Regions from separate parts of the Arthrobacter sp. Sr33 genome, predicted to be linked through region 1. Evidence: riboswitches for the same ligand, from Rfam matches in the RefSeq annotation. Region 1 holds a riboswitch; each other region holds the start of a gene.

Region 1 (7,360 bases):
GTGCGGGACGCCTATGCGACCGGCCGTGGGTCCTTCAAAACCAGGGCCACCGTGGGAATCGAGCAGCTTTCCGCCCGGCGCACCGGCCTCGTGGTGACTGAGCTGCCCTACACGGTGGGCCCCGAAAAGATCATCGAGAAGATCAAAGACGCCGTCACATCGAAGAAGCTCCAGGGCATCTCCGACATTGTGGACCTGACCGACCGGCGTCACGGGCTGCGCCTGGTGATCGAGCTGAAGAACGGCTTCAACCCCAACGCCGTGCTGGCCCAGCTGTACCGGTACACGCCGATGGAGGATTCGTTCGGCATCAACAATGTGACCCTCGTTGACGGTCAGCCCCGGACACTCGGCCTGGTGGAGTTGCTGCAGGTCTACATCAAGCACCGACTGTCGGTGGTCCGCCGCCGCACCGCCTACCGGCTGGGACGCAAGAAGGACAGGCTTCACCTGGTCGAGGGTCTGCTGATCGCGATCGTCGATATTGACGAGGTCATCCAGATCATTCGCTCTTCGGATGAGTCGGCCCAGGCCCGGGAACGGCTGATGTCGATCTATGATCTGACCGAGCTGCAGGCGAACTACATTCTTGAGCTTCGGCTGCGTCAGCTGACCAAGTATTCACGCATCGAGTTGGAGAAGGAGCAGGACGAACTGCGCCGGGAGATTGCCCTGCTGGAGGAACTGCTCGGCTCGGAAGAGAAGCTGCGTGCCCTCCTGTCGGAGGAACTTGCAGAGGTGGCGGCGAAGTTCGCCACCCCCCGTCGCACGGTGTTGCTGGAGTCCGAGTCCAGTGCACCGCTGAAGGGCACGGTGATGCCCGCGGCTATATCGCCCGGCGGGAAAACGACGCCGTTACCCCTGGAAATTGCTGACGATCCCTGCTGGGTGATCCTGTCGACGTCGGGACAGCTGGCACGCACCGCCGACCAGGAACCGTTCGGTGAGGGCGGGCAACGGGTCAAGCACGACGTGTTCAGTTCGGTGATTCGTTCAACGGCGAGGGCGGAGGTTGGAGCGGTCACCTCGGCCGGGCGAATGCTGCGCCTTCAGGTGATGGATATGTCTGCTCTCGCACCAACCGCCGGGATTCCCAATCTGGCGGGCGGCGTACCGGCGCAGGAGTTCATGACCCTGCTGCCCGGGGAATCCCTGGTGGGGTTGGCACCGCTCGACGCGGTAATCGCCCTGGGCAGTGCGCAGGGCGTGGTGAAACGGGTTGCCCCCGAGTATCCATTGAACCGCGACGAATGGGAGATCATTTCCCTCAAGCCCAAAGACAAGGTGGTGGGCCTGGCCGCGGCCAGTGACCAGGACCTGCTGGTCTTCATCACGGCCCAGGCGCAGCTGCTGCGTTTCCCCGCATCGACCGTCCGTCCGCAGGGCCGCACCGCCGGTGGTATGGCAGGCATCAAACTGGGATCCGGTGACTCGGTCATCCACTTCGGCGCTGTGGGTGCCGAGGATTCGGCCGCCGTCGTCGTGACGATTGCCGCCGCGAGCGGAGCGCTGCCGGGCACCTCGGCTGGATCGGTCAAGGTGACCGATTTCGCGGAGTATCCGACCAAGGGTAGGGCTACAGCGGGGGTCCGGGCCCACCGGTTCCTCAAGGATGAGGACATCCTGCTGCTCGCCTGGGCCGGACACGGTCCGGCAAAAGCCGCGTCAGCTTCCGGTGTGTCCAGGGCCCTCCCCACCGAACACGGGCGCCGTGACGGTTCTGGTGTCACCCTGAGCCAGTCAGTCGACTCGATCGGACCCAGCCTCGTCTAGGGTTAGCCCCGGTCTAGGGTTGGCCCCGGCTATGGTTGGCCCCGGTCTAGGGTTGGCCCCGGCTATGGTTGGCCGGGGCCAATCGCGTCCATGGTTTAGATGCGCAGTTCGTACACCCTGACCCGGTGGGTGGCTTCGTAACCCAGACGTTCGTACAGGCCGAGGGCACCCGACGGGTTCTCGGTATCGACGCCCAGGCCAGCGTGCTCGATGCCGTCAGCTTTGAAGCGGCGCATCGCCTCGACCAGCAGGGCCGGGGCGAGCCGCAGGCCCCGCCATTTCCGCCGCACTCCCAGCAGGTCGGTGTAGCCCTCGGTGTGGCCCAGCAGTTCCCCGGACGCGGGATCGTAACTGGCCAGCTGGTAGGCAGCCACTTCGCCGGACGCCTCGTCCACCACCGCGAGGCTCCATTCGGGTTTAAACTCGGGGTGCGTCACGGTGAACCGCCAGGACTCCTCGTCACGTGGTTCACTCCCCCAGTGGTCCTGGAACGCCTCGTTGTGGGCGAGCCGCACCGCCTCGGACAGATCGTCCGAGAACGTGACAATCTGCAGTCCGGCTGCAATATCGACTTCGGGGATCTCCGTCTGCAGCGGACGGGTCATCTCCGTGAAATACCTGACGACGGCGTTGCCGGTAGCTTCCATCAGCGCGAGCTGGGATGGCACCCGTTCCTCCGCGTAGGTACGCAGCACTCCTGCCCCGGCGCCGTCGTCGTCCAACCGGCGACGCGCGCGCCCCGCCTGCCAGGAGTAGAGTGCGGTACCGATCCCCTGCCGGCGCCTGGCGGGGTCAACCCCACCCATACTGTAAACCACAGTGGACCCGGGATTCCGCTGGATTACCCCCACGGCGCGGGGCACACCCGCATCGTCGAGACCCAGGATGGTGTCCTTTGCCGGGTCGGTTTTCGATGAGCCCAGTATCTGCTCCAGGTCGGCCCGCTCCTCCACCCAGTCCGGCTGGTCTTCCTTGGCCATCCGGTGCAGCAGCTCATGCCAACTACCCAGATCATTAGGCGTGATGGCACGCCAATGCAGCGGCGTGCCGGAGGGAAAGAAGTCCGATTCTGGCTTTGTCATGGCAAAAGCCTAAATCACCGGGACGGTCAACCATCGGCTGAGCAACCGACATCTTGTTCTACCGCATGTAGAACCTTGGCGAAAAAGAGAGTAGATTTGAAGTACTCATCCACAATTTTAGCGAAGGACTTGCATGGCCACCCTCGGAGAACTCGAACGCACAGTGATGGATTTGCTGTGGGGCACCCCCGGGGCACTGACCGCGAACGCACTGCGCGACATGCTGGCGTTGGCGACGAAGGAAGCCGTGGGCAAGGAGCTCGCCGTCACGACAGTCCTGACTGTCCTCTCACGGCTGGAGAAGAAGGGGCTCGTGGAACGGGAGCGGGAAACCCGCCCGCACCGCTACCGTGCGATCACCAGCCGGGAGGAACACACCGCCGAGTTGATGCACGAAGTCCTCGTCACCGCCCCAGACCGGGAAGCAGTCCTGGCACGGTTCATCGGAAGCGTTTCCGACAGCGAGGCACAGGCTCTGCGCAAACTGCTCGGCAGCTGAACGGATGTTTTGGGCCGCCCATTTTTTGGCCGGGCTCGCCGTCGTCCTCGCCTGGCCTGCGCCGGTAGCCCTGTCTCGGGCAAAGTGGCCCACCCGTTCACCGTTTACGGCGATGATTCTGTGGCAGGCGATCGCCCTCGCGGGCGGACTGTCAATGATTGGCGCGATGCTGGTCTGGGGTCTCGACCCGCTCGGCGACAACCTGGTGGAAGCCCTTGGCCGCTTCGGCGACATGGCGTTTGCCAACCAGCCGGTCGACACGCTCGGCCTGGTCCACGTCTTCGCCCTGAGCGCCGCTGGGCTGCTCAGCGCCCACCTGATCTTTACCCTGCTGCTGACTTACGCCAAGATTCGTGGGCAGCGTAAGCGACACCGGGACATGCTGAACCTGCTCAGCTCCCCGGCAGCAAACCGGCCGGCAACGCTGGTGATCAACCATCCCACCCCTGTGGCCTATTGCCTTCCGGGTGGTGCCAGATCAGTGACCGTGCTCTCCGACGGGCTCCTCGACCTGCTGACCCCCGCCGAACTCGACGCCGTACTGGTGCACGAGCGGGCGCACCTCCACCAGCGACATCACCTACTCCTGTGGGCGTTTGCGGCCTGGCGCGCGGCCCTCCCGTGGCTGCCCACGTCACAACTGGCGCAGCGGGCTGTCAACGAGTTGATCGAGATGCTCGCCGACGACGAGGCTCTGAAGCAGGTTCGGGAGCCAGTCCTGGCCCGGGCGATCGCTATCGTCGCCTCCGGGTCGCTGCCCGACCAGCAGGGCGGTTTCGCCCACGGTGACTCGTTTGCGGTGACGGCGCTTGCTCCCGGCGCGACCCCTGACCAGGATGCTGGTGCCACCCTTAACCGGATTCACCGGCTACTCACTCCGCAGCCGCCCTTGTCGCTGCCCCAGCGGGCGGCCGCCCTCGGCGCCTCGGGACTGCTACTGGGGGCGCCGACGCTACTGCTGATTGCCCCCTGGGTGCTGGGTTAGCGCTGCCTGGCGCTGGTTTTATGAGCAATGCTCCCACTGATCGGGCACGGTCACTGGGATTGGCTAGATACTCTCAGTGACCGTCGGTGATCGTTGGGACACTTAGTCGCGGCATCCGGCGCGGCTGGTACAGGAACTGTGGAAATAATCCGCGCCCCAAAGTGGGGGGGTAGCTCGGCGAGCTAATGAGTTGGCTCGTGGCAGGTGCCATGACGAGTAGTCATGGGAGCGGATCGTGTGGCACTATCTGCTTTCCGGAGATACGAAAGTGGCAGGTGCCCTCCGTCCAGGACACCCGCCACTTTCAGTTCAGTTCACAAAGAAACTCCGTGAGTCAGGGTATTAGCCGTTGACTCGTACGAAGTATGAACCGCCGAGGTCGGATAGTGGGTGCTCGATGGTGAGGTTTGATCCGTTCATGCCGCTGCTGATGACCTTGCCGTTGCCGACGTAGATGGCAATGTGGCCGGGGCGGACGACGAGATCGCCGGGCGCGGGGCTGGAGACCCGGGTTCCGTACTGGTCGAACTGCAGGGGTCCAAGGTCGCCGACGTTCAGGCCGATGGAGCGCAGAGCGCGTTCGACGAGGATGGTGCAGTCCTGGATGGAACCGAGCTGCCCATAGGCCGAGGCGACCAGTGCTGCGCCAACTCCGCTGGCCGGAGCTGCCTTGGCTGCGGGTGCGATCGGGGTGATGGCACCGGAGGCCAGTGTCATCATTGCTGGTGCCGCATCGGCAGCGGGTGCGGCTGGTGCTGCAACTACTGCCGGTGCGGCGGGTGCTGGTGCAGGTGTTGAGTAGAACGCCTGGCTTGCAGTTGCTGCTGGAACGGCGGCTGCGCTGACGGCTGCGCCGCCGGTGAGCTGGATCTGCTGACCTGGGTAGATGATTGAAGCGTAGGACAGGCCGTTTTGCGCCAACAGGGTGTCGAGGTTAATACCGTGCAATGCGGCGATCGCTCCCAGCGTGTCTCCGGATGCGACAGTGTGGACTCCTGTTGCGGGTGCTGAGACTGCCGGAGCGGTGGTGGCTGCGCCCTGGGTGTAGGTTCCTGCGTGGGCGGTCGCTCCGACGGAGAAGACGAGGCTGCCGGTCGCGACGGCGATGATGGCTGGCTTGCCCAGTGCTACGGCCTTGGTCCTGGCCGACTGGGTCAGACCCTCGAGGGCGATGGAGTGGGTGGTGGCGGCGCGGTGGCGTGCCGAAATGGACTGACGTGACATGATTGTTTGCCTCTCCCATGCCTGCGGGGTGAGCTGTCGGGTTCGGATGGGAGTCACCCGGCCGTCCTCTACCTATGGGCTACGCCTGCCATCGCGAACGATGCTGCAGGTCTAGCACTGGATAGTCAGATCGACTTAACCCCGAGGGTCACCGCGTGCGGTGGCCCGGTGGAAACGTGGTTCCCCCGTCCCTGCCATCTGGATTGTGCGAACGGGTCCCGGTGCAGCGGCAGGGCTCGGCATTCTGCGCGGGAATGTGATCTCGGCGGGGTGCCGGGATCACTCGAATGAGAATACCCCACCGTGGTATCGAAGTCACGTTAGGGTAACGGGATTTTCAAGGATCACCGCACCCGCGGGCCGCCGACCCTCCAGGGAACCTATTTCATCTATCGAGCGTTCACGGCGGGGTGGATCGTCGATGATACTTATAAAGGCCGCGCAGAGCGCATGGTCGAGGACGTACCAACGGCCTCATCTGGGTCCGACCAGAACAGGTCGGAGCATTGAAAGGATAGCGCCGTGAACGCCGGAGCCGGACCTCGGAACAGTACCGATGACACCCCTGGGGCAGCTGCCACGGAAGTCCCCGCGCCGGAGTCCACCGTCGCGGATCAGCCGGTTACCGCCGGTGCGGTGCACGGTTATTCCCCGGACAAGGCGGCCTATTTGCGGCGTCTGAAGCGCATTGAAGGACAGGTCCGTGGGATAGCACGGATGGTCGACGAAGATCAGTACTGCATCGACATTCTCACCCAGGTCGCGGCGGTCAACAGTGCCATGCACGCCGTGAGTTTGGGCCTGCTGCAAAACCACTTGCAACACTGCGTCGTCACCGCAGCCCAAGAAGCCAAAACCACTGGGTCCTCCGAAGCCGTCGACGCGAAGGTCAAGGAAGCAACACAGGCAATCAGCAGACTACTGCGCTGAGCCTTCCGTCGGCGCATATGCGCTCCCAGGCTTCATCAGGTTGGCGTGAGTGGCTTCAATTGGTTAGCCCGGCCGGATGAGCTTCGGGAACGGCCACGAAGACGGTTTCAATTCCCGCGTCGGTGACTTTATCTGCCGCATCGGGCAGAAGCACACCCGAGGGTGTTCATCCGTACCCAGAATCGGTGAGATCCACCTCGCGCCCGGGAAATCCGGCCGGACCAGGGAAAAAGTCAGGCGCTCAAAAGCTGGTACCCGGCCTGCTCGACCGCCGAGCGTACTGCTGCTGAGGGAACCGCCTCGTTACTGTAAACGGTGACCGTGGAGGTCCCGCCGGACACGAGATCAATCTGGGCGTCGGTGACGTCATCAATCCCGCCGACTGCAGAGCTAACCCGGGACGCGCACGACCCACAGGTCAGGCCAGCGACACCGAAACTGGCGCTGATGCTGCCAGCCTGGGGAACCGTTTTGGCTTTGCTGTCCTGGGGGGCGCAGCAGGCACATCCGGAAGATGATGTGTCGGTCAGGGTCAGTTCGGAAGAAGTGCCGCACATGAGGGTCTCCAAAAAGTGAGGAATGGTTGTTCGAGAATCAGCGGGTGTAGCCATCCGGGTCATTCACGTTGGCTACAGCTGCTTGAGGGACCTTCTGGGAGTAAGCGGCCCCCTTAGGGCCGGACTTCCCACTTGGGTACTCATAAGGTATACCCCCTAGGGGTATATGTCAAGGGTTGATCCGGGTACCCGGATCCCGCAGCGACTGAAGTCACCCTGGGACCGATTGGGACCTAAGACTCTACTTTTGGGCCGACGCTAGGCGGAGACTGGAAATCATCTCGAGGTGAAAGGTATCCGGCATGATGTG
Region 2 (7,360 bases), on a different contig from region 1:
GTCTGCTGGGAATGCAATCAGAGGCGCCCCAAACGACAGCCGAAACTGTCCAGATGATTAGCGGTTTTCGCGCAACTTGAGCCCCTAACTACCGATTCCCCGGAAGATATGTTCCCAAGAATCGGAGCAATTGCGCACGCTCCGCCACCTGATGCCCTCCTATTCTAGGAGCTGCCGGGGGTTAAGACCAATCGCCGTTGCGGTCTACCACCGTCACGACGTCGTCGTCGCCCACCTGCGCTCCGGCGTCGAGCGTGGCACCGGAGTCAACTATGGACCGCACAATCCGGGCCCCGGAGGGAACGGTGACCCCGTTCAGCAGGATCGAATCGACGACGACGGCGCCCGCCTCCACCACCGTGTCCGGCCCAATCACGCTGTGGCTGACTTCGCCGAGGACGCGGCTGCCCGGCGCCAACAGCGAGTCGGCCACGACCGCACCTTTCCCGACAAACCCGGGCAGGCGCTGGGAGCTGCTGGTGAGGATGGGCCAGGCCGGGTGGTCGAAGGCCAGACCCTCGCCGTCAAGCAGTTCCATGTGCGCCCGGTGGTAGTTCTCCGGGGTACCAAGATCGAGCCAATACCCTTCAAGGCGGTGTTCCACCACGGTTGAATGCTGCACCAGGTGGGGCAGCAGCTGGTCGCCGTAGTCGTCGAGGCCGCCCTCTTCCTTCTCCAGCAGTTCCAGGGTGTCGAGCAGGTGCGCGGCATCGAATAGGAAGACTTCGGTGGCCACCAGGGTGGTCTTGGGCTGGTCGGGCTTGTACTCGAAGCCGGTGACGGCGCCGCCGGACACCTCGACCACACCGTGGTTGGAGGCGTCGCCGTCGAAGTGTGTGGTCACGATTGTCGCGGCGGCTTTGGCCTCCAGATGCGTTTGGACGACATCGCGGAAGTCCAGCTGGTACAGGTGATCGGCGCTCAGGAGGAGCACCAGGTCGGGGTCGAACTCGCGGATAAACGCTGCCTGCCGGAACAGGCTATCGGCGTTTCCGTCCGCGAAGCCCTCCCCTTCCCTGCCCTCAAACGGCGGCAGGACACGCAGCCCGCCGTTGGTGCGGTCCAGATCCCACGGCCGGCCATTGGCCAGATGGTCGTTGAGCGAGTTCGGCTGGTACTGCTGCACCATCCACACATCCGAGAAGCCGCTGTGGTGCAGGTTGGAGAGGGGGATGTCGATCAGGCGGTAGGAGCCGGCGACGGGCAGCGCCGGTTTGGCACGCTTATCCGTCAGCGGCCCCAACCGTCCACCCGAACCGCCTGCGAGAACGATCGCAAGGACGGACGGTCGGTTCATGGTTGCGCTCCAGGTGTGGGTTGATTCAGGATCCAGTGGGTACTGTCGAGGCGGGCCAGGATCTTCTTGCCAATCCGCTCCAGGTCGCGGACGTCGTCGTCGGTCAACGCGTCGAAGACCGACTCCCGTACATGGTCAACATGCTCGCGGGCCAGTAACTGCAGATTCGTCAGCCCGTCCTCGGTGATCCGGGCGGTGGTGACCCGACCATCGCTGGCGCTGGGGCACCGGGACACCCAGCCGCGCTGCTCAAGTTTCTTCACCACATGGCTCAGGCGGGACAGTGACGCATTCGACCGGGCAGCGAGTTCACTCATCGCGAGGGTGAGGTCATCAGTCTCGGAAAGCATCGCCAGGACGTGATAATCGAACAGCGTGATCTTGGCCTGCCGGAACAGGTGGGCGTCCAGCGTGCCAGGGAGCATGGTGGTGACGGCGTAGAGCGCAAGCCAGGCTTGCCGCTCCTCGGGATTCAGCCATCGGACACCACTCATCCCGCCATTCTGGCACAGACACCGTTTGCCACCGGGGCCCCGCCGGCCGGCTGGGACCCTAGGCCCACGCCGGGCGGGTGAGCTCCGGGTACTTGGCCGTCAGCACATCCCCCGAAGACACGCCGCGCAGGCGCCGCCCAACCCACGGCGACAGATAGTCGCGCGCCCACTGGGCGTCCGCTCGTAGCTGATCTATCCGCGACGACGCCGGCGCGGCCTCCAGCTCGGGCAGGTCGATCTCGTGGGAGGCCCGCAACACTTCGAGCACCCGCCTGGCCATGAGGGTGTGTCCGGCGGCGGACATGTGCATCCGGTCAGTGTCCCAATAGCCCCAATTCTGGAACTCCCTGAACCGCCAGTAGTCCACCACGTCGGCGTGGTGCCGGTCAGCAATTTCACGGACCAGTTCGTTATAGATGGCCGTCCGCCCGCGGGTCTTGCCGAACACCGCCGACCCCACCGAATCAAAACCGGTAAACAGCACCACGGCGGCGCCCGAGCTCGCAAGGCGGGCCACGCCGTCGTCGTAGGCGGCCATCAGCGCGTCAATGTCGATCCGCGGCCGCAGGATGTCGTTGCCACCCGCGTAGATGGTGATCAGCGTGGGCTGCAGGGCCAGGGCCCGGTCAACCTGTTCGTCGAGGACCTGGCGCACTTTCTTGCCGCGGACGGCGAGATTCGCGTATCCCCAGGAGCTGTCGGCAAGGATCAGTTGCTCGGCCACCCGGTCAGCCCACCCCCGCACCCCGTTGGGGCTGGCTTCATGCCAGTCGCCGACGCCTTCCGTAAACGAATCACCGAGGGCCACATATCGTTGAGAGAATTCCACTAGAAGAGGCTACCTGCTCCCGCCGCGCGATAAGGTGGCATTGCAAGCAGACTGATAACTTTTTGCAGTGCACCCTGCTCCCCTCCCCACAACCTGAGAAGGACATCATGACCCAGCCCTCCGACACTCGGACCAAGCGCGCCGCGTTGATCATCAACCCGGTCAAGAACACCGGGGCTGATATTCGTGCGATCGTTTCGGAGCTCTGCGCTGCCGAGGGGTGGGACGAGGTGCTGTACCTGGAGACATCGGTTGATGACCCCGGCCGTGGTCAGGCACAGGAAGCCGTCGATGCCGGCGTGGACGTGGTGATCGCCGCTGGCGGTGACGGAACGGTCCGCTGCGTGGCCGAGGTCGTCAACGGCACCGGCGTCGCACTGGGGCTGATCCCGCTCGGCACCGGCAACCTGCTGGCCCGGAACCTGGACATCGCCGTCGACGATCCGGAGGAGGCCGCCAAGGCAGCCCTGTTCGGCACCGAACGCAACGTTGACGTCGTCCATGTCACCGTTGACCGCGCCCAGGACTCGCACGTGTTCCTGGTGATGGCGGGGCTGGGGTTTGACGCGTCGATCATGGCTGACACCCGTGATGACCTCAAAGACAAGGTGGGCTGGCTGGCCTACGTCGACGCCGGCATCCGGAACCTGAGCGGCAAGCCTGCACGCACCCGGATCACACTGGACGGCGGCGATGTCATCGAGCGTCGGCTGCGCAGCGTGATGGGCGGCAACTGCGGCAAGATCATGGGCGGGCTGGAGATTTTCCCCGGCGCCAAGATTGACGACGGCCTACTGGACATCATGACCGTGGCGCCCACCGGCCGGCTCGGCTGGCTTGGCGTCGTGGGTAAGCTGTTTGCCCGCGGAAAGGGCAAGGACCCATCGCTCGAGTACTTCCAGTGCAAGGAAGCCGAGATCCAGCTCGACGAGCCGCAGGAAATCCAGCTCGACGGCGACCCCCTCGGCAAGGGCACCCACATGGTCCTGCGCGTGGACGCTAATTCGTTGCGCCTGCGGATGCCTTACGGCAAGAAGGATCCAGCAGTCGTCACCCACCCGGAGCCCTAAGCCGCGAGGGCCGGGCCCGGGCCGGGTTAGAGCCGGGTCTGGGGATCGACTTTTTCGCCGTCGACCAGGAGCTCGAAGTGGAGGTGGCATCCGGTGGAGTTGCCGGTGCTGCCGACGGCGCCCAGGCCCTCGGCTTTGCCCACTTTCTGCCCCACGGTCACGCCGAGCACACTGAGATGGTTGTACGAGGTTTGGAGGCCCCCGCCGTGGTCCACCACGATCCGCTGGCCACCACCATAGGCATGCCACCCGGATTCCACGACGGTGCCCGCGCGTGATGCGAGGACCGGCGTACCGCAAGCCCCTGAGTAGTCGGTCCCGGTGTGCAGCTCGTCGCCGTACCCGCCCATCGGGTTCACCCGGTAGCCGAACGACGAAGCAATTTCGGCACCCTTGATCGGGGTGGTGAACGCTGCCGCGTCGCTGGACAGGACAGTGGTTTTGGCCTTCGGGGTTGCGGCCGTCGCGAGCGGGGACTCCTTGCTGAAATCAATTTCTGCTTCAGCGTCAGCAGTAACCGGTGCGGCTACGGCGGGGCCGGTTCCGGCGGTAGGGGCTGCCGAGGGGGAAGCCTCTGGCGAGGGGAAGGCTGCGGTGAGAACGAGGCCCGCCGCTGCGGCGAGGACTCCCACGGCCAGCACAGCTGACCGGCGGTTGGATTTCAAGATGGACTTAGGCGGGGCGGACGCGCGGCGGCGCCCGGACGTGACCGGCTGGAGCAAAACAGGAGCCTCTCTGCAACGCCGGTGAAGTTAGCTGTCGGATTCGAGCAAGAGTTGACTCGGCCCACTGCTGCTCTTCCAGTGAGCGGAAGAGTGGTTTGCGAAGGGCTGCACCCCAAGGCAGAAAACTGCCGAAGATGGGTCCTCCACCCCTGCCACGGTGAATTGGGGGCCGGCTGCTGACAGGGTTAGGCGTGCAGTCCGGGAGCCACAATGATGCGGATGGCTCCCTATAAGAATAGAGTGCTTAGCCGAGAAGTTATAATTTCGTTACACAGATCACGGCGTGGCGACTAGCCAAGTTCAGATCGGCCCCTGCGCCAATACCCCATGAAGGCCACCTGCTTGCGGTCAATCCCGACGTCGCGCACCAGATAACGCCGCAGCCCACGGACCACCGCGGCCTCGCCCGCGATCCAGGCATAGAACGGGAGCGCACCGGAGGGCCGGTCCGGGTTCAGCGAGGAATTCAGCGTTGACGCGTTCAGCCGCTGCGGGGTTTCCCACAGGATCGTTTCGTCAATGTTCACTTCTTCCGGCTCGGGGCCTGCTGTGGCTGCGGCAGCGGCGGCGAGGGTCAGCCCGGCGCGGGAGCTGGCATCGACTCCGACGGCGAACGGCGCGGCCAGCGACACCCAGCCGGGCACCCGAACCGTATCCCGGACCGCCGCGTCCAGCAGTTCACCGTGGGGGCGTTCCCCCCGGGCGAGCCAGATGATTTCCACCGCTGAGGTGGTGGACACAGCCTGGAAGTCTGCGTGGTCCGGCACTTCAAGGAAGGCGTGCCCGCCGACGTCGGCGGGGAGGGACTCCAGAATGGCGCTGATGGCGGGGACAGCTGTCTCGTCGCCGGCGAGGAGGACCTGCTGGGCGAGCCCCGGACGCCACTCGATCCCGCCGTAGGAGCCGGCGGTGGTGCAGGTGGCGGCGTGGACGTTCGGGCCGATCAGCCAGATCCGATCGCCGGGGGTGGCGGCGGCGGCCCACAGCGACGCCGGCCCCCCGTTCCCCTCAGCATCGAAGTGCATCACGAAGTCGACGTCGATCTCTGGCTGGTCACCATCGCACCGGGCCGCCCTGACGGTGTAGGTGCGCATGGCGCCGCGCTCGGCGGGGTCCATCGCGAGCCACCGCTGATACCAACCCGAGCCCTCGGGCGGTGACTCGAGGAGCTCCCGCATGTTCACGCGGGGGGCATCGTCGTCGCGGGTGGCGGGGATCATGACTTTGATCCGCAGGTCGAGCGTTGGCCCCTGCACCCCGAAGTCCCTCAGGCAGGACCCGCCGAAGGTGATGCGTTGGAAGTTGTCGCTGAGGCGCTGCACCCGGGTGACGACGACGTCGAAGGCTGATACCGCCGAAACGGTTCCATCGGTGCGCTGGGATGCGCGCTCGCTCCGTCGGGCCGTGCGATTGCTGACTTCGGTCATGTTGCTGCCTCCAGGTGGTGCGCGGACAGCGTGTCCTGCGGATTAGGCAGGAACCCCTGCCCGGTGGACGTTTCGGGTGACGGCTGAGTAGCTCCGTCGCCTGAGTGGTGCCGGCCGACCGGCACCACCATGGGTGTGCCGGATACGGGGTCCGGGATGACGCGGCATTGCAGACCGAAAACCGAGGTGACGGTCTCCTCAGTCACCACCTCGGCGGGACTGCCCTGCGCGGCGATCTGGCCGTCCTTCATGGCGATGAGGTGATCGGCGTAGCGTGCGGCGAGGTTCAGGTCGTGGAGCACGATGGCCACCGTGGTGCCGTCGCGCCGGTTCAGGTCGGTGATCAGATCCAGTACTTCCACCTGGTGGGTGACGTCGAGGAAGGTGGTGGGTTCATCCAGCAGCAGGATGTCGGTTTGCTGGGCCAGGGCCATCGCGATCCAGACCCGCTGCCGCTGCCCACCGGACAGTTCATCGACAAAGCGGTCAGCGAGCTCAAGGGTGTCGGTGGCTTGGAGGGCGGAGGCGACGGCGACGTCGTCGTCGTTGGTCCACTGCCGGAACCAGCCCTGGTGCGGGTAGCGGCCGCGACCCACCAGGTCGGCGACGGTGATCCCATCCGGGGCTACCGGTGTTTGCGGAAGCAGCCCGAGGATCCGCGCGACGGTGCGGGTGGACAGCGAGTGGATGTCCTTGCCGTCGAGGTTGACGACGCCGGCCGACGGCTTCAGCAGGCGGGCCAGGCCGCGCAGCAGGGTGGACTTGCCGCAGGCGTTGGCACCGACGATCACCGTGACCTTGCCGGCCGGCAGCTCGACGGTGAGGTCCTGGACCACTTTGCGGTCGTCGTATGCGAGTGTCAGCTCGCTGGCTGTCAGAGCCATCTCAGCCTCCCTGTCCTGTCCTGTTGGCGGTCACGAGCAGCCACAGCAGGAACGGGGCGCCGAGGACGCCTGTTACTACGCCGACCGGAAGTGACACACCGGGAATCATGTTGGCTGCCACGAAGTCTGCGGCGAGAACTATCACCGCGCCCACCAGTCCGGCCGCGGTGAGAGACACGGCGCCCTTCACGAGGCGGCGCGCGATCGGGCCGGCGAGGAAGGCGACGAACGCCACCGGCCCGGCGGCGGCAGTGGCAACGGCAGCCAGGGCCACTCCGACGGTGATCAGAGCTAGCCGCGATGGTTCGACCCGGATGCCGAGACTGGCGGCGGTATCGTCGCCCAGTTCCAGTCCTTGCAGCCCCCGGGACAGGACGGCCGCCGCGGGGATCAGCAGCAGCAGGGCGAGGATGAGGATCGTGGCGCGGTCCCAGTTGCTAGAATTCAGGGAGCCGTTGAGCCAGACCAGGGTGTCCGATGCGGTGCGGATATCGGTGCGGGTGAGCAGGAAACTGACCACCGCGTGCAGCACCGCGGCGAAGCCAATTCCCACCAGGATCAGCCGGTACCCGGCCGCCGAGCCGCGGCGGGAGAGCAGGTAGATCGCTGCCGCGACGGCGAGTGCACCGATCAG
Region 3 (7,360 bases), on a different contig from region 1:
TCTCCGGAGGCAGTACTGGCTGGGGCAGTTGTTCTGGGGGTACCCGGCGGAACCGATCCTCTGGACGAGGCGCAGATCCACGCGGCCAACGAGGCGATGGGCAGGGAAGGGCTGCGTGTCATTGCCACCGGGTCCAGAATCCTCGCCGATAGCGAGGAACTGCCTTCACCTCTGCCGCCGCCCTCCGGTCTGACGTTCCTAGGGATGGAAGGAATGACTGATCCTCCGCGGGCCGGAGTAGCCGACGCCATTGTGAAATGCAGACGGGCCGGGATCAAAGTCATGATGATCACCGGAGACCATCCTGTGACGGCGACGGCAATCGCCGGCCGGCTCGGCCTCTCGACGGACAAACCCCCACTCACTGGCGCCGAAATGGCGGACCTGGATGATCAGATGCTCGCCGCCCGGATCCTGCAAACGTCCGTTGCGGCACGGGTGTCCCCGGTGGAGAAGCTCCGGATCGTGCGCGCGCTGCAGGCCCACGGCAAAGTCGTCGCTGTCACCGGCGACGGCGTCAACGACGCCCCGGCCCTCAAGGCGGCTGCGATCGGCGTCGCGATGGGTAAGTCCGGAACCGACGTCGCCCGCGAATCCTCCGATGTCGTACTGACCGACGACAACTTCGTCACCATCGTGCACGCCGTAGAAGAGGGGCGGGTCACGTTCTCCGCGGTCCGGAAGACCACTTTCTTCCTGCTCTCCACTGGTACGGCCGCCCTGGTTGCCGTAACCTTGAGCGTTTTCGCCGAGGTGCCCCTGCTGTTCCTGCCGGTCCAGATGCTGTGGATGAACGTGGTGACCAATGGCGCCCAGGACATCGCCCTGACCTTCGAACCGGCTGAAGGTGATGAGCTCACCCGCCCGCCCCGCGCGCCGTCCGAGGGCATCCTTTCGCGCACCCTGTGGTTCCGGGCGGGGATCACCGGCTGCTGGATGGCGCTGGCCGTGACCCTGACTTTCATTGTGGCTCTACACAACGGGTACACGGAAACCCATGCCCGGACCTTCGCGCTGACGATGTTCGTGGTGCTTACCTTCTTTCAGGTCCACAGTTCGCGGGCCGAAAACAAGTCCTTCTTCCAGCTCCGGCTGCTGGCGAACAAACCTCTGCTCTTCACCTCTCTGGCGGCCCAGACATTGCACTGGGCTGTGCAAACCTGGCCGGTCTCCGCGGACTTACTCGGGCTCACGCCCCTGCGTCCGTGGGAATGGCTCCTTTGCATCGGCATCGGCTCAACGGTGCTGATCATCGTGGAGGCCGAGAAGGGCGTCCGGCGCTGGGCGCACCGCCATGACACGCCACCGGCTTGATTAGAACCCCGCCCCACGGCGAGGCGGCCCGCAACAATATCCGCCCGCTCCGCGACAGAGGCAAAAACCTATAGCGAAACCAAACGGCAACAACAGGCTCAGCGCGCCGCGCCGGACAAACTGATTGGCCAAATTCTTGCCCACCGGAAAGATGCTCAGATCCAGCCCATACAGGAACAAGACAACCCCAACAGTGACGATGAATAACCCGGCCAACAAAACCCCGGGTTCATCAGCCACGGAACGGAAAACCAAAACCTGAAACACCTGGCGTTGGCGAAACTAGAAAGTCCAGGCACCCAGTCCCGGGGCGAGTGTGCTGCAGGCGCCCGGGCAATCGCTGACCAGCAGGGGATTGCATCCCCTGCTGGCGGAACTCCGAGGTCGCCGAGTCAGTCTCTATGACGGGCCCACTAACACCTCGAGAGTTCGAGATCGTGAAGATTGTGGCCACTGGCATGACAAACACCGAGATCGCCGAGCGTTTGTTTAGCTCCGAGCGCACCGTTGAGAACCACATGAGTCGGGCGATGTTGAAGGTCGGCGTTACCTCTCGCACAGCGCCAGGAGTGTGGCACGGGACCCAGCGAGACAATCCCTCACGGTTCCATTCCCAGGTCGTTCAAGCTGCGCCATTCGGCCAGTTGCTGGGGCGTAGCCTTGGTTCAGCTAGTAAATGGGATGAATGGGGATGCGGGTGTGCGGTTTGAATGAAGGGTTTCGGGAGGGATTACCGGCATGACGACAACTGATGGAACTAGAGCGGCAGGTCCGTTGTGGAAACGGGTGAGCGCCGATTTGTTGAGCGAGCTCCAACGTGGCACTTTCGATGCTCGGTTCCCGGGCGAGCTTGAGTTGGCGCAACGATACGGGGTCAGCCGTGGAACGATCAGGGCAGCGTTGAGGCCCTTGCGGGATGCGGGGCACGTTAACGCGCATCCCGGGCGAATGTCGCGGGTCCAGGCGGGAGGAAATACAGCCTTCGGCCCGTTATACAGCCTGCTGGCGTCCGTGCGAGACTCTGGGATGGAACACCGAAGCGTTGTGCTTCAACAAGAAATCACACAGAGTCCTGCCACGGCGGCCCTGCTCTCCTTGAAGCAGGACGCCGAATTCTTCCATCTCACTCGGGTGCGCTTTGCCGACGAGGAGCCAATTGCGCTGGACGAAGTGTGGATGCCTGCAGATATTGCGGGAGGTTTAGTGGATTCAGATTTCACCAGAAACTCCTTGTATGGGGAGCTCGAGAAGCATTGCGGAATGGTCCTCAACGGCGGAACTGAGCAACTCTCGGCTGTCCTGGCCGCTCCGGAGCACTCGAGACTTCTGCAATGTGCCGCCGGTTCGCCACTTCTACTGATCGAGCGAACTGGGTGTCATCGGGCGCAGTACGTCGAGTTCCGACGGACCTATGTTGTGGGTGACCGAGTGGAGATTGCGACCAACTTCGGGTGTAAAGCGGATCCGCCGACGTCCTGAACAAACGGCCGTTATACCGACTTCGCTGGGACTGGGCAACGATCCTCGTACGTGGCGCGCCGGTAGAAGGCCCAGGAGAGTAGGCCGATAGCGAGAACCGCGAGGAGGGGTTGAATGGGCTCGAAGTACTGCATCGCTCCCGAGGTTCCCAGAGCGAGCAAGACGATCTTGTTGCACACCGGGCAGCCGACGGCAAAAAAGGTCACGATCGCCCCCGCGATGCCCGAACGGGTCCGCGGAGATTCCTCGATCCGATCCTGAGCGATATAGGTACCGAGGACCAGGCCGCTTAGCGCCGACGAGATGATCAGTGCTGGCACCGACCACCAGGTGGGGGGAACTTCACGGCTGAAAAATGGCGTGTCGATGAGATCGGTCGGAATGGCTACGAGCAGGAAGGTCGCCACCGCACCGAATAGCACGGCGATCCACCGGCGTAAGGGCCACTGAAGAAGAGCGTTGAGCAGAGTGGGTCGCTGAGTCGTGGGGTTCTCGGTGCGGGGAGTCATGGAGCTTCCTTTGACACTTGATCCGAAGACGCTCCTGGTGATGCGGGGTCATTCGGGGGTGCCGATGACCTGTGGCTGCGCCGGCGTAAGTAGAGGGCGCCGGTTGCGGTGAGGAGCATGAGAATTGACAGCATGACAGCTACGTCGGGGATTGAGTCCGCGAAGGTACGTACCGCGTTCTCGAGGGCGAACTGGTCAGTAACGGAAAGGATCCCACCCAGACTCGCTGTTCCGTCTGTGGCGATGAGGAAGATTCCGATGCCGATTGAAAGGGAGCCAGAGATCACCATAATCCAGGTGTTGGACCACCGTCCGATGGTTACAGGGCGGGGACGAAGCCACCGACGTCCGGAAACGCCGAGGCGGTCCCACAGTGCCGCGAGGAAGAACAGTGGGACTGCCATTCCCAGTGCATAGATGGCGAGCAGAATTCCGCCGTAGACGGCGTTGCTGCCAGCTGCGGCGACGGTAAGAATTGACCCAAGGATAGGTCCGGTACAGGCTCCTGCGACCCCGTACGCCAATCCGAGGACGAAGACGGAACCGCCGGAACCGCCAGTCGCGGACCGGGTACGGATGAATGCCGGTAGGCGGACACCGAGGATCTGAATGAGACCCAAAACGATCATAAGGGCGGCTGCGAGCCCGATGAGAATGTGTCGGTCAGTGGTGACGAGAGACCCCAGGGTGCCAGCGAAGACCCCCAGGGGTACGAGGGTGCACAACAATCCTGCGTAGAAGAGCAAGGTCCGGCCGACCAGTTGCCGTTTTGTGCTGAAGGCATACGCGAAGAATGCTGGCAGCAACAATGCTGAGCACGGACTGAGGAGGGTGAGGAGACCACCGAGGAACGCCCCGCTGTATCCGATTAGCATTACTGGGGACTGGTTTCTGCCAACACAGTCTCAATGGCTTGTTCAAATACTTCTACTGGTTGGGCGCCCGAGATGGGGATGTCGTTCACCAGAAACAAGGGTGTTCCGGTAGCTCCCAGGGCTGCGGCTTCCTCAGCGTCGGTTTGAACAGCCTGATTGAGCTCCTCTGAGTCCAGATCCGCTGTGAACGCCGTGATGTCGGCTACCCCAACTTCTTCTGCGATGCGGATCAGCTCCTCGCGCGGGAGGCTGATATGTCCGCGGTCGGGGGCCGCAGCGAAGACGGCTTTATTGAACTCCCAGAACCTATCCTGTTCCCCTGCTGCCCGGCCCGCAACTGCAGCATCAAGAGACTCAGCCCCGAAAACAGGTAAATCTCGCCACTCAATCCTTAGTTCTCCGCTAGCTACATACTGCTCGACCAACGCCGGCAATGTCTCGCGCGAGAAAACCCCGCAGAACGGGCATCTATAATCGGCGTATTCGACTAGAACAACGGGGGCGTCGACCTCACCCATTGCTAACGGGTCGTCGGCGATGCGCCGGGATAAATCGAACTTTTCTTCCTCCCGGCCGCCGGATTCCTCTGCGACGTCTGTTCCTGATCCATCTGAAGCGGGTGAGGAGGCTCGCTGGGAAGCGATCAAACCAATAATCAGGATGAGCGCGGCGACAAGCAGGGCAGCGATGAGGGTGGCCGATCGAACACCCGCGGTTCGTTGATCAGATTCTTGTGGCATTCATTACTCCTGGCATCGTGCGCCCCCTGGGAAGGCACAAGGGGAGGGAAAAGGGGGATTCACCCGGACACCAGATCCCTGTTTGTCGGATCTGGTGTCCGGGCGCGTCCGAGAAACACCGCTGTCAGCGAGGTCAGAGCCCCGCCAGCGAGGTTGGATAACTAGATGTTGACCCGGTAATAGACAGGACCGGAACCCACATTGACGGATTCCTCAACGGTCTGGTTACCGTTCCAGCCGCTGTGGATGGCTCGTCCGTCGCCGAGGTAGACGGCGTTGTGTGAAAAGCCCATCCCGCCGTCGGCGTAGTAGACGAAGTCGCCGGGCTGGGGATCTGATACCGGAGTAGCGAAGGCCATCAAGGACTCAGGGGACTCGTCTCCCACCCCCATCACCCCGGCGGCTCGCAATGCCCCTTCGCCCAGGACGGTGCAGTCCTGAATAGCGCCCAACTGCGTGTTGGCGAAGGCAAGAATACGGCTGTTGGCAGTACCGCTCTGGGGAGCGTCCGAGGAATCCCAGATATTTCCTGACTCGCTGCTCACCCGGTTACTCAGGGGACTGATCGATGCACTTTGTGTACTCACGCTAAAGTCGGAAACCGCTGATGACGAGGCTGCGGAGCCAGAGGCAACCGGTGCAGCAGTCACGGCATTCGACTCCTCGGACAGCACGATGGTGTTTCCCGGGTAGATGATTGACGCGACGGTGAGCTGGTTTAGGCTCAGCAGCTTGTGCAACGCCACACCTGTCTGAACGCTGATAGCGCCCAGCGAATCACCTGACTTCACGGTGTACGCAGTGCCTTGATTGGTGGGGCTCCCCTCCACTTCGACTGGTGAAGCAGCCGATGAGAACGATGAAACGGTGTGATCCTGCGCCGGGTGGGCGATCGCCGAAGCGTGGGCGGGGCTTGCTCCCGCCGCAAGCATTCCGGAAGCAACCACAAGCGCGGCGATCTTGGGTCCCCCCTGAGGCAGGACGGCTTGCCTGCTGAGGAGAAGAATCGAACGGCTTTTCGTATCGGCGCGATGTCGGGCGCGCACAGTATTTGATGACATGGATAATCTCTCCCTATACCTACGAGGTGAGCTGTCGGATTCGGATGGGAGACACCCGGCCGCACGAGGACAAACGCCCCGCCCGGCTTCACCCCAAGGGTTCCTAAAGAACCCACCTATGGTTTCCCCGCCCCAGCCTTCCTATCTAAAGGACCAAGGCCTTTGGCTGGGTTCGGTAAAAGGCCTCGATAAGCCCCACCTTCAGTGGGGCACTGTATTAAACCTACTCGGAAAAACGAAATGTACAAACATTTACACTGACGGCGCCTCCCTGGTTGGCAACCTCAATGAAGAGAGAGCGATTCCCAGGCATCAGTGGAGCGTCAGACCACTCCCGTGGTGCCCAGGAGTGACCCGATAAGGAAAGTGGCTGCCAATGCCAGCGCGCCGCCAAGAACGATCCTTACGGTCGGGCGCGTCGCCGGGTTGCCGCCAATCCGTGCGCTGCCGTAGCCGGTTACGGCGAGGGCAATCAGGACTGCGACGAAGGTCGCGAGGACACGAGTTTCCTCTGGAAACAGAAGAATCGTCAGCAGGGGCAGGATCGCGCCAAGGGTGAAGGCCAGCGCAGATGCGGCCGCAGCAGCTAGCGGGCTCGCCACGGCGTCCTCGCGCAATCCGAGTTCAGCTTCGAGATGGGCCCCCAGGGCATCGTGTTTGGTGAGTTCCACTGCCACCTGATGGGCTGTGTCCTGGCTAAGCCCCTTCGATTCGTAGATTCCGGCCAGCTCCGCAAGTTCCGCTTCAGGCTCGGTTTCAAGCTCAAGGCGTTCCTTGGCGATGAGGGCCTGCTGGCTGTCTTTCTGACTACTCACGGACACATACTCTCCGAGGGCCATGGATATCGCACCGCCGACAAGACCGGCAATGCCAGCGGCAAGAATCACGGGGGTTGCCGTTGTCGCTCCCGCAACTCCGACGACGAGGGCAGCGACCGAGACAATCCCATCATTGGCTCCAAGCACACCCGCTCGAAGCCAATTGAGCCTGCCATGGATGGTGTTGTCATGGGGTTCGTCACTATGCGTGCCTGGTACGGGATAACTAGTCATGCCCGTAATGTAGGCCCCCACGAGCCAGTACACCAGTAAGGATCGGCTCTCCTGTCGGGATTCCGATTCGGGTGACCTCGACGGAATTCGCTCTGCTCCACTGCGGCGCTGAAAGGGGCTTGCAATAGTCACCGAGCCGGCCGTTTTGATCCGGGCGTCGGCGAAGAGGCATGGGATTCTTTGACCGAGTAAGGTAAGCGAACCAAGTAGGCACCACATACCGCAATTGCGGTTCGAAGTTCGAGGAGGAAACGTCATGACCGGAAGTGTGATTGTTGGTGTGGATGGAAGCGAGACCGCGTACAAGGCAGCATCGCGCGCCGCGACTCT

The links. Region 1 has a riboswitch for cyclic di-AMP ahead of ACX80T_RS13030 (C40 family peptidase). Riboswitches for the same ligand answer to the same signal wherever they lie in the genome.
Region 2: linked by a shared signal. The riboswitch ahead of ACX80T_RS06440 (M23 family metallopeptidase) and the one ahead of ACX80T_RS13030 (C40 family peptidase) in region 1 are both predicted to bind cyclic di-AMP.
Region 3: linked by a shared signal. The riboswitch ahead of ACX80T_RS03190 (LysM peptidoglycan-binding domain-containing protein) and the one ahead of ACX80T_RS13030 (C40 family peptidase) in region 1 are both predicted to bind cyclic di-AMP.

Annotation. Positions count from the first base shown of each region.
Region 1 covers NZ_JBTNDD010000009.1:140,464-147,823, reverse strand. Annotated here, with positions in the region: gene ACX80T_RS13050 (DNA gyrase/topoisomerase IV subunit A) at 1-1,773, shown strand, start outside; gene ACX80T_RS13045 (GNAT family N-acetyltransferase) at 1,869-2,855, opposite strand; gene ACX80T_RS13040 (BlaI/MecI/CopY family transcriptional regulator) at 2,989-3,354, shown strand; gene ACX80T_RS13035 (M56 family metallopeptidase) at 3,359-4,339, shown strand; gene ACX80T_RS13030 (C40 family peptidase) at 4,682-5,563, opposite strand; cyclic di-AMP (ydaO/yuaA leader) riboswitch at 5,567-5,783, opposite strand; gene ACX80T_RS13025 (metal-sensitive transcriptional regulator) at 6,086-6,493, shown strand; gene ACX80T_RS13020 (heavy-metal-associated domain-containing protein) at 6,727-7,050, opposite strand; gene ACX80T_RS13015 (SHOCT domain-containing protein) at 7,353-7,360, shown strand, end outside.
Region 2 covers NZ_JBTNDD010000003.1:279,485-286,844, forward strand. Annotated here, with positions in the region: gene ACX80T_RS06420 (glucose-1-phosphate adenylyltransferase family protein) at 182-1,297, opposite strand; gene ACX80T_RS06425 (MarR family winged helix-turn-helix transcriptional regulator) at 1,294-1,791, opposite strand; gene ACX80T_RS06430 (SGNH/GDSL hydrolase family protein) at 1,850-2,620, opposite strand; gene ACX80T_RS06435 (diacylglycerol/lipid kinase family protein) at 2,728-3,690, shown strand; gene ACX80T_RS06440 (M23 family metallopeptidase) at 3,717-4,355, opposite strand; cyclic di-AMP (ydaO/yuaA leader) riboswitch at 4,417-4,600, opposite strand; gene ACX80T_RS06445 (siderophore-interacting protein) at 4,706-5,842, opposite strand; gene ACX80T_RS06450 (ABC transporter ATP-binding protein) at 5,839-6,726, opposite strand; gene ACX80T_RS06455 (FecCD family ABC transporter permease) at 6,728-7,360, opposite strand, start outside.
Region 3 covers NZ_JBTNDD010000002.1:53,463-60,822, forward strand. Annotated here, with positions in the region: gene ACX80T_RS03155 (cation-translocating P-type ATPase) at 1-1,314, shown strand, start outside; gene ACX80T_RS03160 (DUF1538 family protein) at 1,315-1,581, opposite strand; gene ACX80T_RS03165 (response regulator transcription factor) at 1,716-2,024, shown strand; gene ACX80T_RS03170 (GntR family transcriptional regulator) at 2,053-2,793, shown strand; gene ACX80T_RS03175 (hypothetical protein) at 2,805-3,302, opposite strand; gene ACX80T_RS03180 (cytochrome c biogenesis CcdA family protein) at 3,299-4,177, opposite strand; gene ACX80T_RS03185 (DsbA family protein) at 4,177-4,917, opposite strand; gene ACX80T_RS03190 (LysM peptidoglycan-binding domain-containing protein) at 5,079-5,978, opposite strand; cyclic di-AMP (ydaO/yuaA leader) riboswitch at 5,981-6,159, opposite strand; gene ACX80T_RS03195 (VIT1/CCC1 transporter family protein) at 6,302-7,030, opposite strand; gene ACX80T_RS03200 (universal stress protein) at 7,287-7,360, shown strand, end outside.